DNA from 4 places in the Salmonella bongori NCTC 12419 genome. Region 1 is predicted to be linked to each of the others. Evidence: predicted binding sites of a transcription regulator. Region 1 holds the regulator's gene; each other region holds the start of a gene.
The links. Region 1 encodes PurR, which represses purine synthesis genes. Its sites were predicted from a motif close to CANGCAAACGTTTGCNTG; they were not measured.
Positions count from the first base shown of each region.

Region 1 (3,369 bases):
AATCGGCTTACGGCCATAGCGGTCCGAAAGGGGCCCCCAGAGTAACTGCGCGACGGCAAATCCGGCTAAAAACAGGCTGAGACTGGCGCTGACGGCGGCAGCAGGCGTTTGTAAATCCGCCTGGATAGCGGCAAACGCAGGCAAGTACATGTCCGTTGCCAGAAAACCCAGCACGCTAAGACCGGCCAGCCAGACTAAAAAACCTTTTCCAGGTTGCATATTTGTTTCTCTTTATTATCAAACAGACACTGCCGCAGAGTGTAGGGAGTGAAATTAACGTTGTGAAACGTTAATATTTGTCCATTGGGTTCAAAATTTTTGCAGGCATATAATGTGGTCCGAATATTCGCTTGAAGTGGTTGACGCCGTGGCGCGTAATGGAAGTTTTAGTGCGGCGGCGCAAGAGTTGCACCGTGTACCCTCAGCAGTCAGTTATACGGTTCGTCAGTTAGAGGAGTGGCTGGCTGTACCGCTTTTTGTACGACGTCATCGTGACGTCGAATTGACCCCTGCCGGCGCCTGGTTTTTAAAAGAAGGGCGTTCTGTTATCAAAAAAATGCAGATCACACGCCAGCAGTGTCAGCAAATTGCTACTGGTTGGCGCGGGCAGTTGGCGATTGCGGTGGATAATATTGTCAGGCCGGAACGAACCCGCCAAATGATCGTCGATTTCTATCGCCATTTTGACGATGTGGAACTACTGGTCTTTCAGGAGGTATTTAACGGCGTCTGGGATGCGCTCTCCGACGGACGGGTGGAACTGGCCATTGGGGCGACGCAGGCAATTCCGGTCGGGGGACGTTACGCTTTTCGGGATATGGGAACCCTGAGCTGGAGCTGTGTAGTGGCACACGATCACCCGCTGGCGTCGATGCAGGGGCCATTAAGCGATGATACGTTACGCAACTGGCCGTCGCTGGTCAGGGAAGATACTTCGCGAACCTTACCGAAACGAATTACCTGGCTGCTTGATAACCAAAAAAGGGTTGTTGTACCGGACTGGGAGTCATCAGCCACTTGTCTGTCGGCTGGTTTATGCGTAGGAATGGTGCCAACGCATTTTGCCCGTCAGTGGATAGACAGTGGCAAATGGGTAGCACTGACATTAGAGAATCCGTTTCCCGATGCAGCTTGTTGTGTGACGTGGCAACAAAATGAGGCATCGCCCGCGCTGTCCTGGCTACTGGACTATTTAGGCGATAGCGAAACGTTGAATCGGGAGTGGCTACGGGAGCCAGAGGAGGCTCCCGACGGTGGGGATTAACGCCGATAGTCGCGGAACGGACCGTCGGCGACTGAGCGACGCTCAACCAGACGCGGATGAACTTCAATAGACTGCGACTCTTCGCGTTTATTGACGATGCGATCCAGCAGCATATTGAAAGCAGTTTCGCCTAAAGAGTCTTTGGGCTGGTGAATTGTTGTCAACGCCGGCGTAAAGAATCGCGCGTTACGCACATTGTCATAACCAATCACCGAAACGTCCTGTGGTACGCGAAGGCCCATTTCATCCGCGGCGCACAGAGCGCCCATCGCCATAATATCGCCGCCACAGAAAACAGCGGTAGGGCGATGCGACTGCGATAAGATCTGCTGCATCGCATGGTAACCGGACTCCGGCTCGAAGTCGCCCTGGACGATCCAGTTATCCGGCACTTTGATCAACGCTTCTTCCATCGCCTTCATGAAGCCAGCCAGCCGCCCGGCGCCCGTGTTGCGCTCCAGCGGGCCGGGAATAACGCCGATATCACGGTGGCCGCGTTCAACCAGATAACGACCCGCCATATAACCGCCCTCAAAGGCGTTATCAATAACCGTGTCGGTAAAATCCGCCTTCGCTTCACCCCAGTCCATCACGACCATCGGAATGTGGCGATACTCTTCCAGCATGGAGAGTAAAGGCTCCGGATACTCAGAACACATTACCAGTAGACCATCCACGCGCTTTTGCGCCATCATGGACAGATAGGCGCGCTGTTTTTCCAGATTATTCCAGGCATTACCCAGAATCAGCGTATAGCCTTTCTGGAAGCAGTTCTTTTCAACCGCCTCGATAATTTCTGCGAAATAGGCCGCTTCGCTGCTGGTCGCCAGTAAACCTATCGATTTAGTGTGGTTAACCTTCAGGCTACGTGCGACAGCGCTGGGAGAGTAGTGCAGCTCTTTAATCGCCGCCCAGACCGCGTTACGCGTCTCTTCAGCAACAAAGCGTGTTTTGTTGATTACGTGTGATACAGTTGTAGTGGAAACGTTTGCTCGTTTCGCTACATCTTTAATTGTTGCCATTACATTTCACTCCAGACCCTTGCTAAGCTCCTGAGAAACGCCAGGTAAACGTTTGCCTACACACACCCTAATCGCAACGTCAGGGTTGCGGCACGCCGGAAAACGACACGGAACGTCAGGAAGGGGTCAATGGCCGTTACGCTAATTCAGTAAGCCTGGAATTTTGTCTGATCTTGAGGAAAAGGGGAAGCGTTAAAAACAGTTATCAGTATAAAACGTGAGAGATTTTTGTGCGTGAATGTGCAAAAATGCGCTATATCACTTTTTGTGTGGGAATAAAAAGGAGAAAACTTGATGAGTACCGACCTGAAATTTTCATTGATCACGACGATTATTGCATTGGGCTTGATTGTCGCTGGTGGATTAACCGCCGCTCTGCACTGATTTTCCTTCTCTTTTGAGGGAGCGCCTCGCCTCCCTCGCACTGCCTCAATGTTATCTATATGGCAAAAATGTTTTGTTATTATGTAGCGGGCTATCCCGGAGGGAGGGGGGCAACGTCGGTGCGTTTGTTATCTGTAGAACATGTGAACGGACGTTGAGTGAGCGCAGGAGAGAAATATCGGCGTGATGGCGGCTGGCGTTTGTACCTCAGCCAGGAAATGTTCTGATCTGACGCCTCCTGCAAATGGTGCTCATACGCAGAAGGCGAACCTTCTGCGTATTCTCAGACTTATGCGGCGAGGTTTTTCGCGACAAACGCCCAATTAACCAGTGCCCAGAAATGTTCCAGATAGTTTGGACGGGCGTTGCGGTAGTCAATGTAATACGCGTGTTCCCACACATCAACCGTTAGCAGCGGAGTCGCATCCGTGGTCAGCGGCGTACCGGCATTAGAGGTTGAGACGATAGCCAGTTTGCCATCAGCGCCTTTTACCAGCCATGTCCATCCGGAACCAAAGTTTTTGATAGCGGCATCCGTGAACTGCGCTTTAAATTCCGCGAAGCTGCCAAAGGAATCCGCGATAGCATCAGCCAGTTTTCCGGCTGGCTCGCCGCCAGCGTTTGGCGCCAGGCAGTTCCAGTAGAACGTGTGGTTCCAGACCTGGGCTGCGTTATTAAAGATGCCGCCTTCAGAGGTAC
Region 1 covers NC_015761.1:1,374,494-1,377,862, forward strand. The annotation lists gene punC (purine nucleoside transporter PunC) at 1-219, opposite strand, end outside; gene punR (DNA-binding transcriptional activator PunR) at 332-1,264, shown strand; gene purR (HTH-type transcriptional repressor PurR) at 1,261-2,286, opposite strand; gene cydH (cytochrome bd-I oxidase subunit CydH) at 2,581-2,670, shown strand; gene sodB (superoxide dismutase [Fe]) at 2,960-3,369, opposite strand, start outside.

Region 2 (3,369 bases), 1.1 Mb from region 1:
TGCAATGGCAGATGACATATTATTCGTCGGACGCATAACCCTGCGGCGGCAGACGATGCCCGTCCAGCCAGGCGGCGTTCTCGCGCATCTTCAACCGCCCCTCGACAAACCAGCTGAGCACCAATGGATAAATCGCGTGTTCCTGAGTCTGTACGCGTGCGGTGATATCATCTTCGCTGTCGTTGGCGAAAACCGGCACTTTCGCCTGGAGAATAACCGGACCGCCATCAAGTTCGTCTGTGACGAAATGCACCGACGTACCGTGTTCCTCATCGCCGTTTACCAGCGCCTGGCGATGAGTATGCAACCCCGGATATTTTGGCAGCAGGGAAGGGTGTATGTTCAGCAGACGTCCGTGGTAATGCGCGACAAACGCGGGACTCAGAATACGCATAAAACCGGCCAGTACAACAACGTTGGGCGCCCAGGCGTCGATTTCGCGAATCAGCTCGCGATCAAAGGCGTCGCGGCTGTCAAATCGATCGGCAGTCAGTGCATACGCCGGAATTCCGGCTTCCCTGGCGCGCTCAAGGCCGAACGCGTCGGCCTTGTTGCTGAATACTGCCCGGAGGGTGCCTTTAATTTTTTTTGCTTCGCAGGCATCAATAATCGCCTGTAAATTGCTTCCGTTGCCGGAAATCAGCACCACAATATTCATTATTCAATAACCACACGCTGTTCGGAATCAGAGGTTTTGATGATACCGATTTTCCACGCGGTTTCACCTTTCTCGCTTAGCAGAGCAAGCGCTTTGTCCGCTTCCGGAGCGGATAGCGCAATCACCATGCCGACGCCGCAGTTAAAGGTACGGTACATTTCATGTCGACTGACGTTACCGGCAGTTTGCAGCCAGGTAAAAACGGCAGGCCACTGCCAGGAGGATTCGTCAATGACTGCCTGGGTATTCTCCGGCAGAACGCGCGGGATATTTTCCCAGAAGCCGCCGCCGGTGAGGTGCGCAATAGCGTGTACATCGACTTTTTCAATCAGCTCCAGAACTGATTTTACGTAGATACGCGTCGGTGCAAGCAGATGATCGGCCAGTGATTTTCCTTCCAGCTGCGTGGTTTGCGGATCGCAGCCGCTGACCTCAATAATTTTACGCACCAGCGAATAGCCGTTCGAGTGTGGGCCGCTGGAGCCGAGTGCAATCAGCACGTCGCCGTCGGCAACCCGGGAACCGTCGATAATTTCTGATTTTTCTACCACGCCGACGCAGAAACCCGCCACGTCGTAATCTTCGCCATGGTACATGCCCGGCATTTCCGCGGTTTCACCGCCTACCAGCGCGCAACCGGATTGCAGACAGCCTTCGGCAATACCGTTGATCACGCTGGCGGCGGTATCGACATCCAGCTTACCGGTAGCGTAGTAATCCAGGAAAAACAGCGGTTCTGCGCCCTGCACGACCAGATCGTTTACACACATTGCCACCAGATCAATGCCGATAGCATCGTGACGCTTTAAATCCATCGCCAGGCGAAGTTTGGTGCCTACGCCGTCAGTGCCGGAAACCAGTACCGGTTCACGATATTTTTGCGGCAATGCGCACAGAGCACCGAAACCGCCCAGACCTCCCATAACTTCCGGGCGGCGAGTTTTCTTCACTACGCCTTTGATTCGATCAACCAGAGCATTACCCGCATCAATATCGACGCCGGCATCTTTATAGCTAAGAGAGGTTTTATCGGTCACTGCCTGGTTCCCCACGTTTTTTGCGGTAAAAGTTAAATTCGGCGCAATTCTAACAGGGAAAGCAAACGTTTGCGAGCGTGGTCTGCGTCCTGTATGCCCGGGGGATTTTTTGCCATGGATTTGGTTATCGCCTGAACATGCTCCCGGCGTGTAAAAAAAGAAAAGGGTATCCCTTACCCGGATTACCTCACACGGCAGACAGACAAAATAATCAGTTTAACTTCAAAAATTCAATGCGTTGTCAGCGGAGGTCGCCTGTTTTAACGAGAGTGATTTATACTCATTTTTCAGATATCAGCGGCTTTAGTTGATCCAGATCAACTACACGCGGTGTTGCGCCAGAGAGGAAAAGCGGTATAATCCGGCGATTTTTTTGTGGTTGCCAGTCATCTGAGGATAGGAGAAGAGTATGAAGATCGTGGAAGTCAAACACCCACTCGTCAAACACAAGCTGGGTCTGATGCGTGAAAACGACATTAGCACTAAACGCTTTCGTGAACTCGCCTCAGAAGTAGGCAGCCTGCTGACGTATGAAGCGACAGCCGATCTGGAAACGGAAAAAGTCACCATTGAAGGCTGGAACGGCCCGGTAGAAATCGACCAGATTAAAGGCAAAAAAATTACCGTTGTGCCGATCTTGCGTGCGGGCCTGGGCATGATGGAAGGCGTACTGGAAAATGTACCGAGCGCGCGCATCAGCGTGGTAGGGATGTACCGTAACGAAGAGACGCTTGAGCCGGTGCCTTATTTCCAGAAGCTGGTATCGAATATTGATGAACGCATGGCGTTGATCGTCGACCCGATGCTGGCAACCGGCGGTTCCGTCATCGCGACCATCGACCTGTTGAAAAAAGCGGGCTGTAGCAGTATTAAGGTATTGGTGCTGGTGGCTGCCCCGGAAGGCATTGCGGCGCTGGAAAAAGCCCACCCGGACGTTGAACTGTACACCGCTTCTATCGATAAGGGGCTGAACGAACACGGATACATTATTCCGGGGCTTGGCGATGCCGGCGATAAGATTTTTGGTACTAAATAAGTGAATAAGTAAATAAAAAGCCGACTTTAAGAGTCGGCTTTTTTTTGAATAAAACAACTCATAACAAACACACTCAGAGGAATATACTATGACGCGCCGTGCTATCGGGGTGAGTGAAAGACCGCCGCTTTTACAAACAATCCCGCTTAGTTTGCAGCACCTTTTCGCCATGTTTGGCGCGACCGTGCTGGTGCCGGTTCTGTTTCATATTAACCCCGCGACGGTTCTGCTCTTTAACGGTATCGGAACGTTGCTGTATCTCTTTATCTGCAAAGGTAAAATTCCTGCTTACCTGGGGTCGAGCTTTGCCTTTATTTCGCCGGTATTACTGCTGTTACCGCTGGGTTATGAAGTGGCGCTGGGCGGTTTTATTATGTGCGGCGTGTTGTTCTGTCTGGTCTCTTTCATCGTTAAAAAAGCGGGCACAGGTTGGCTGGATGTGATGTTCCCGCCTGCGGCAATGGGGGCAATCGTTGCCGTCATTGGTCTGGAGCTGGCAGGCGTCGCGGCGGGGATGGCCGGATTGCTGCCTGCGCAAGGGCAGTCGCCGGACACAAAAACGATTATTATCTCCATGGTTACGCTGGCGGTGACGGTGTTTGGCTCCGTACTGTTTCGTGGTTTCCTGGCGATCATTC
Region 2 covers NC_015761.1:2,482,665-2,486,033, reverse strand. The annotation lists gene purN (phosphoribosylglycinamide formyltransferase) at 20-658, opposite strand; gene purM (phosphoribosylformylglycinamidine cyclo-ligase) at 658-1,695, opposite strand; gene upp (uracil phosphoribosyltransferase) at 2,105-2,731, shown strand; gene uraA (uracil permease) at 2,820-3,369, shown strand, end outside.
Region 2: the regulator PurR is predicted to act here: its motif matches at 1,754-1,771, upstream of purM (phosphoribosylformylglycinamidine cyclo-ligase).

Region 3 (3,369 bases), 1.1 Mb from region 1:
CTCGCGAGCAAGACAGCGATTCAGACGTCGCTGGATACGATTTTTACCGTGCTGACCAGTCCCGATAGCGATAAGGCGAACTATTGGGGACACATGCCGGAAACCGTGCAGGCCAACGGTAAGACGCTACAGCGTCCGCTTTTATTAGCCGAATTGCCTGCGGGAATTACGCCGCCGCTGCATATCACCATGAATAATGAGGTCTGGTCGATGGCACATACTATTGATGCCAGTACATGGGATCTGGCGGCGCAGTGCGGCAGTCTTGCCAAAGCGCCGGTGCTGAAAGACCTGGAAGAGTTACATACTATTTTCAGTGATACGGGGTGGCCGACCTCGTCCAGTTATAGCTATTTATCTCAATCGCCGAGCGGTAAATATTATTGCGGATTTAATCAGACTACCGGGCATGATAGCTGCATTATTGATAGTAAAACAACGCCCGGTTTTGCGGTTTGTGTACGATAAAGGCGCGCTTACCCCGCCTTACGGGAGCGCGTCTTTTTAAGCGGCGTTACAGCGGTAACCTCGCTTTCTATCCAGCCATCTGCCAGACGGGTGGTGAGCCTATCGCCGGCGTTAACCTGCTTGCGCTGTTTAAGTACATTGCCATCGGCGGTGGCTGTAACGCTGTAGCCGCGCGCCAGCGTTGCCAGTGGGCTGACCGCTTCCAGATGGGTAACCGCATTGCCGAAGCGTTCGCGCCGTTCGCTTAAGCGCGCGCGGATATTTTCTGCCAGACGATATTCAAGCTGCTGAATACGGGTTTGCGCACGATGAATGCGCGGCTGTGGGTTATGCTGCCTCAGCCGCTGGACTAATCGCAACTGACGCTGATCGGCCCGTTTAAGCTGGCTATCCAGTGCAACACGCATCCGCTGCTGCAGTTTCTCCAGTGCCGTTTGTTGACGTGCCAGACGCAACTGCGGATGCTGTTGTTGCAGGCGGTGAAAAATCTGCGTAAAGCGACGGCTGCGGCTGGCGAGATAATAGTCCATCGCCATCCCCAGACGTTGCTGTGTAGACTGAATCTGGCGCAGTAACTCCTGTTGGTTGCGGCTGACTATTTCCGCTGCTGCCGACGGCGTGGGCGCACGCAGGTCAGCGACAAAATCGGCAATTGTGACATCAGTTTCATGGCCGACGGCACTCACCACCGGGATGGCACTTGCAAAAATCGCCCGGGCGACGCGCTCGTCGTTAAAACTCCATAAATCTTCCAGCGAACCGCCGCCGCGACCGACAATTAATACGTCGCATTCATTGCGATGGTTTGCCAGTTCTATGGCGCGCACAATCTGTCCTGGCGCATCGTCGCCCTGAACGGCGGTAGGGTAAATCATCACTGGCAGAGAAGGGTCGCGCCGTTTCAGCACATGCAGAATATCGTGCAACGCCGCACCGGTTTTTGAGGTGATAATCCCCACGCAGTGCGCTGGGGAGGGAAGAGCTTGTTTGAACTGCTGATCGAACAGCCCCTCAGCCTGCAATTTGGCCTTTAGCTGCTCATATTTTTGCTGTAAGAGACCTTCACCCGCCGGCTGCATACTCTCAACAATGATCTGATAGTCGCCGCGCGGTTCGTATAAGGTGATATTGGCGCGAACCAGTACCTGCTGACCATGCAGTGGCCGAAAGGTTACCCGGCGATTGCTGTTGCGAAACATCGCGCAGCGTACCTGGGCGTTATCGTCTTTTAAAGTGAAGTACCAATGGCCAGACGCGGGCTGTGTAAAATTAGAGATCTCGCCGCTGAGCCACACCTGTCCCATCTCCTGTTCTAACAGCAGACGAACCGTCTGGTTGAGGCGGCTTACAGTAAAAATTGAGGAGGTCTGAGAGGATAACATGTGAGCGGGATCAAATTCTAAATCAGCAGGTTATTCAATCGATAGTAACCTGCTCACAGGGGATCGCAAGCACTATTTGCAAAAAAATGTAGATGCAACCGATTACGTTCTGTATAATGCCGCGGCAATATTTATTAACCTCCCAGGTGAGATATTGCCCATGCTACGTATCGCTAAAGAAGCCCTGACGTTTGACGACGTCCTCCTCGTTCCCGCTCATTCCACCGTTCTGCCGAATACTGCCGATCTCAGCACGCAGTTAACGAAAACCATTCGTCTGAACATTCCTATGCTCTCTGCGGCGATGGACACCGTGACGGAAGCGCGCCTGGCTATTGCTCTGGCCCAGGAAGGCGGCATCGGTTTTATCCACAAAAACATGTCTATTGCGCGTCAGGCGGAAGAAGTTCGCCGGGTGAAAAAACATGAATCAGGCGTCGTCACCGATCCGCAGACCGTGCTGCCGACCACCACCCTGCGTGAAGTAAAAGAACTGACCGAACGTAACGGCTTTGCTGGCTATCCGGTAGTGACCGAAGATAATGAACTGGTCGGGATTATTACCGGTCGTGACGTGCGTTTTGTCACCGATCTGAGCCAGCCGGTGAGCGTATATATGACGCCGAAAGCGCGTCTGGTGACTGTTCGCGAAGGCGAAGCCCGCGAAGTGGTTCTGGCAAAGATGCACGAAAAGCGCGTGGAAAAAGCGCTGGTCGTTGATGATAATTTTCATCTGCTCGGCATGATTACTGTAAAAGATTTCCAGAAAGCGGAACGTAAACCCAATTCCTGTAAAGATGAGCAGGGCCGGTTGCGAGTCGGCGCGGCAGTTGGCGCAGGAGCGGGTAACGAGGAGCGTGTCGACGCGCTGGTGGCGGCAGGTGTGGACGTGCTGTTGATTGACTCATCTCATGGTCATTCCGAAGGGGTTCTGCAACGTATTCGTGAAACGCGCGCTAAATATCCGGATCTGCAAATCATCGGCGGCAATATCGCAACGGGCGCAGGCGCACGCGCGCTGGCGGAAGCGGGTTGCAGCGCGGTGAAAGTGGGTATCGGCCCGGGCTCCATCTGTACCACGCGTATTGTAACCGGCGTCGGCGTACCGCAGATCACCGCCGTTTCTGATGCGGTTGAAGCGCTGGAAGGCACCGGTATTCCGGTTATCGCCGATGGTGGTATCCGTTTCTCCGGCGATATCGCGAAAGCAATTGCTGCTGGTGCCAGCGCGGTAATGGTGGGTTCCATGCTGGCCGGTACCGAAGAATCTCCGGGCGAAATCGAACTGTATCAGGGACGCTCTTACAAATCTTACCGTGGGATGGGCTCGCTGGGCGCAATGTCCAAAGGTTCTTCTGACCGTTATTTCCAGAGCGATAACGCCGCGGACAAACTGGTCCCGGAAGGCATTGAAGGGCGCGTGGCCTATAAAGGCCGCCTGAAAGAGATCATTCACCAGCAGATGGGCGGCCTGCGTTCCTGTATGGGGCTGACCGGTTGTGCTACCATCGACGAGCTT
Region 3 covers NC_015761.1:2,496,070-2,499,438, reverse strand. The annotation lists gene SBG_RS11795 (adhesion domain-containing protein) at 1-468, shown strand, start outside; gene xseA (exodeoxyribonuclease VII large subunit) at 477-1,850, opposite strand; gene guaB (IMP dehydrogenase) at 2,011-3,369, shown strand, end outside.
Region 3: the regulator PurR is predicted to act here: its motif matches at 1,942-1,959, upstream of guaB (IMP dehydrogenase).

Region 4 (3,369 bases), 260 kb from region 1:
GTCTGAATGACTTCATTATTTTTTTCCATCATGCCCCCCTGGTACGTGTTATAAGACAACGGTTCTCGAGGTTCAATGCGTCTTTTTCTGAAGCAACTTCAGTATACCAAGTAATAAGGCTATTCACTGCGTTTTTAAAGAGAGAGAAGGATAAATTTCTTTTTTTAAGAATTATATGAACAATAAAGCGGCAGTTCATTCATATTTTTTTAGGATGTTGTGCAATTATTTTGAGGTTCAGGTGAAATATTCATCAGTTGCGCAAATAAAAAAGCCGGGGCGACCCGGCAAAACTTACTTCACTGCATATCATTTTTTAGTCATTAATGAACCACTCATCAGCGCTTTCCCAGGTTTCCTGGAGGATCTCGCTAATGCGTGCTTTATCCTCTTTCGATGCGCCAATAACGGACAGGTTGTTGGCGGTTGCGTAACGCACGGTAACGTTACCCCTATTCTCAGGAAAATGATGGCTAATACGGCGAGAGAGTTCGCCCGCCAGCGCATCAATGGCACCAGCAGGCAGAGGTGATGTTTTGGCTATAGTGACTTCAATACGCATAATGCCTCCCTGTTGAATATACTGTATATATATACAGTTAGCTTCGCTATATAGCAACAGGTAAACGCATTTTTTATTTTTTTACTGACCAGCGTACTGTCTCACCGGCCAGAAAAGGCACCAGCGTATCATCTGCCAGTGTGATAGTTTCCGGGATCTGTTGTTCATCACGCACCAGTTCCACCCAGGACTCATTCACCGGCAGACCATAAAATCGTGGGCCGTTCAGGGAGCAGAATGCCTCAAAATGTGCCAAAGCGTTCATTTCTTCAAACACGGCGGCATAGCTCCCAAGTGCGGAAGGGGCGTTGAAGCAACCGGCGCATCCGCAACAGGTCTCTTTACGATGGCGCGCATGTGGCGCGGAATCCGTACCCAGAAAAGCGCGCGTAAAGCCGCTGGCGACCAGATCACGTAACGCCTGTTGGTGAATATTGCGTTTGAGAATTGGCAGGCAGTACAGGTGAGGGCGAATGCCGCCGACCAGCATATGGTTACGGTTAAACATTAAGTGCTGGGGCGTAATAGTGGCTGCCAGGCGTTCGTTGCCGTCACGTACATACTGTGCGGCATCTTTGGTAGTGATATGTTCAAAGACCACGTTAAGTGCGCTCAGACGCTGACGTAACGGTTCCATGACGGTGTCAATAAAACGTGCTTCGCGATCAAAGATATCAACATCGGCATGTGTCACCTCTCCGTGGACCAGCAACGGCATCCCGAGTTTTTCCATTCGCTCCAGCACTGGCATAATGGCATCGATTGACGTTACACCATGGCTGGAGTTGGTGGTGGCGTTGGCCGGATAAAGTTTAGCGGCCGTAAACACGCCTTCATGAAAACCGCGCTCAAGCTCATCGGCATCAAGCGAGTCCGTTAAATAACAAGTCATTAACGGCGTGAAATCATGTCCGGCGGGTACCGCGTCGAGAATACGCTGACGGTAGGCGATTGCCGCATCAACGGTGGTAATAGGGGACGCCAGATTAGGCATCACGATGGCGCGACCATAAATTTCGCTGGTATAAGGTACGACCGTTTTTAACATGTCGCCATCGCGAAGGTGAACGTGCCAGTCGTCCGGGCGGCGGATCTTTAAAACCTGGGATGGTGCAGTCATTAATATGCTCCGGCTGAGGGGTAGTCTTTTGCCGGAAACAAAGGATAAGCGGAAACGTTTTCGTTTGCACGTAAAAAAGGGCGCGATGGCGCCCTCAGCGATCAATTAGTGAAAGGAATGACGATTTCCCCTGGTTTAACTTCAATGCCTTTGGCGAATTTCTTCGCTAACGCTTCGCCTCTACTGCTATCTTCGCGCAACACATAAGCTGGCTGCTGGTTAAAGTAGTTACGTAAAGACTGATTTAAATAAGGTATGAGCGTCTGGAGTACCGATTGCATTTTTTCCGGCGTCACAGTGGCATCGACCACTTCCATCTCCTGCAGATAGATGGCGCCTTTTTCTTTATTAAAGACTGGCAGGGCTTTCAGCTTGAGCTTCATCGTCGCTTTTTGGCTACCGAAGAGTGAATTCATGTCCAGCCTGGCATCGCCAGTGAGGGTGACTTTATTGGGTTCTTCCCGGCCAATCTGGCTGGCGAGGTGAGTCAGTACGATATGCGCGTCGGCAATGCCGGGCAGACCAATATCTTTTGAGAAATTATTCCGTTTTTCAAGCGCTTGATTGATTTCTTGTTCGCTAATAGTGTATTGCGTAAGTTGATTACAACCCACTAACAGGCCGCTGACTATCAGCGCAGCGGCAAAAAAAAACTTTTTCATGGCGTTCCTCAACGTGTTGCCCATGCCCTAATCCTGACACAAAGCAGCATGTCGCGCCAGCGGACATGACGCCAGTAGAAAAAGCTGAAAATGGCGGCAAGGGCGGATTGCCGCCCGGCGGACGTTAGATTGCCATTGAGGAAAGTAAATTAATTTGCGTCTGCTTCGCCATATTATCGCGATAATCTGATACTTTCGTCGGCCAGCGGATACCAGCAACCAGCGTCAGATTACGTAGGAGCGGGAACAGATGAATATCATCTTCCGACAATTCGCCATTCACGGCATTCGGCTGCACAATAAGTTTATCCAGAGCGCGTAAATCATCGCTGATCTTTTTAATCAGTCCGGCAGAATGCGTGAGGTGGTCGGCAAAACTGCCGGAAGATGCTTCTTTTTTGCGGATAAAGTACTGGCGTGCCTCAGGCGTGGAAAATTCATCGAAAGCGGATTTTGCAAATCGCGGCAGCAGCAACTGATTAACGTAACCGTTAACTTTGCGTCGCCACTCTTCAAGGGCAGGATTGCATTTTCCGGTTAACAGCGGTTTGCCGTCGAGTGTATCGACATAATGCACAATATCCATACTTTCAGGCAGATAGCGGCTGTCCTCTTTTTGCAGGATAGGCACCATCTTTTTACCAATCATCCGGGTGGGCGTCGCCTCGTCGTCATTCTGTAACACGTTAAGTTCAACGGGGATATTCTTCAGGCCGAAAATCATGCGGGCTTTAACGCAGAAAGGGCAATGATCGTAAATATAGAGCTTCACGTTTCTCCTCCATTTGACTGTCGGTTCCTGACCAGTATGGAGGAGATAGCGGTAGGTATCAAATCAGGCGCCGGGTTCCAGCATATGGCGCGATGCGCGCTTGTGGCTAAATTGCCAGCTTAAAGCCAACAGGGTGATGAAGCCGATAATACCGAGCATCATCCATGGTAGTTCAGGCTGTGCAAACGCTTTACCCATGTCGAACAACCAGCCGCCGCCGATATAACCAATTGCGCCGCCAATGGCCAATCCC
Region 4 covers NC_015761.1:1,109,929-1,113,297, forward strand. The annotation lists gene bssS (biofilm formation regulator BssS) at 1-29, opposite strand, end outside; gene dinI (DNA damage-inducible protein I) at 317-562, opposite strand; gene pyrC (dihydroorotase) at 636-1,682, opposite strand; gene SBG_RS05230 (lipoprotein) at 1,784-2,344, opposite strand; gene grxB (glutaredoxin 2) at 2,469-3,116, opposite strand; gene mdtH (multidrug efflux MFS transporter MdtH) at 3,180-3,369, opposite strand, start outside.
Region 4: the regulator PurR is predicted to act here: its motif matches at 1,730-1,747, upstream of pyrC (dihydroorotase).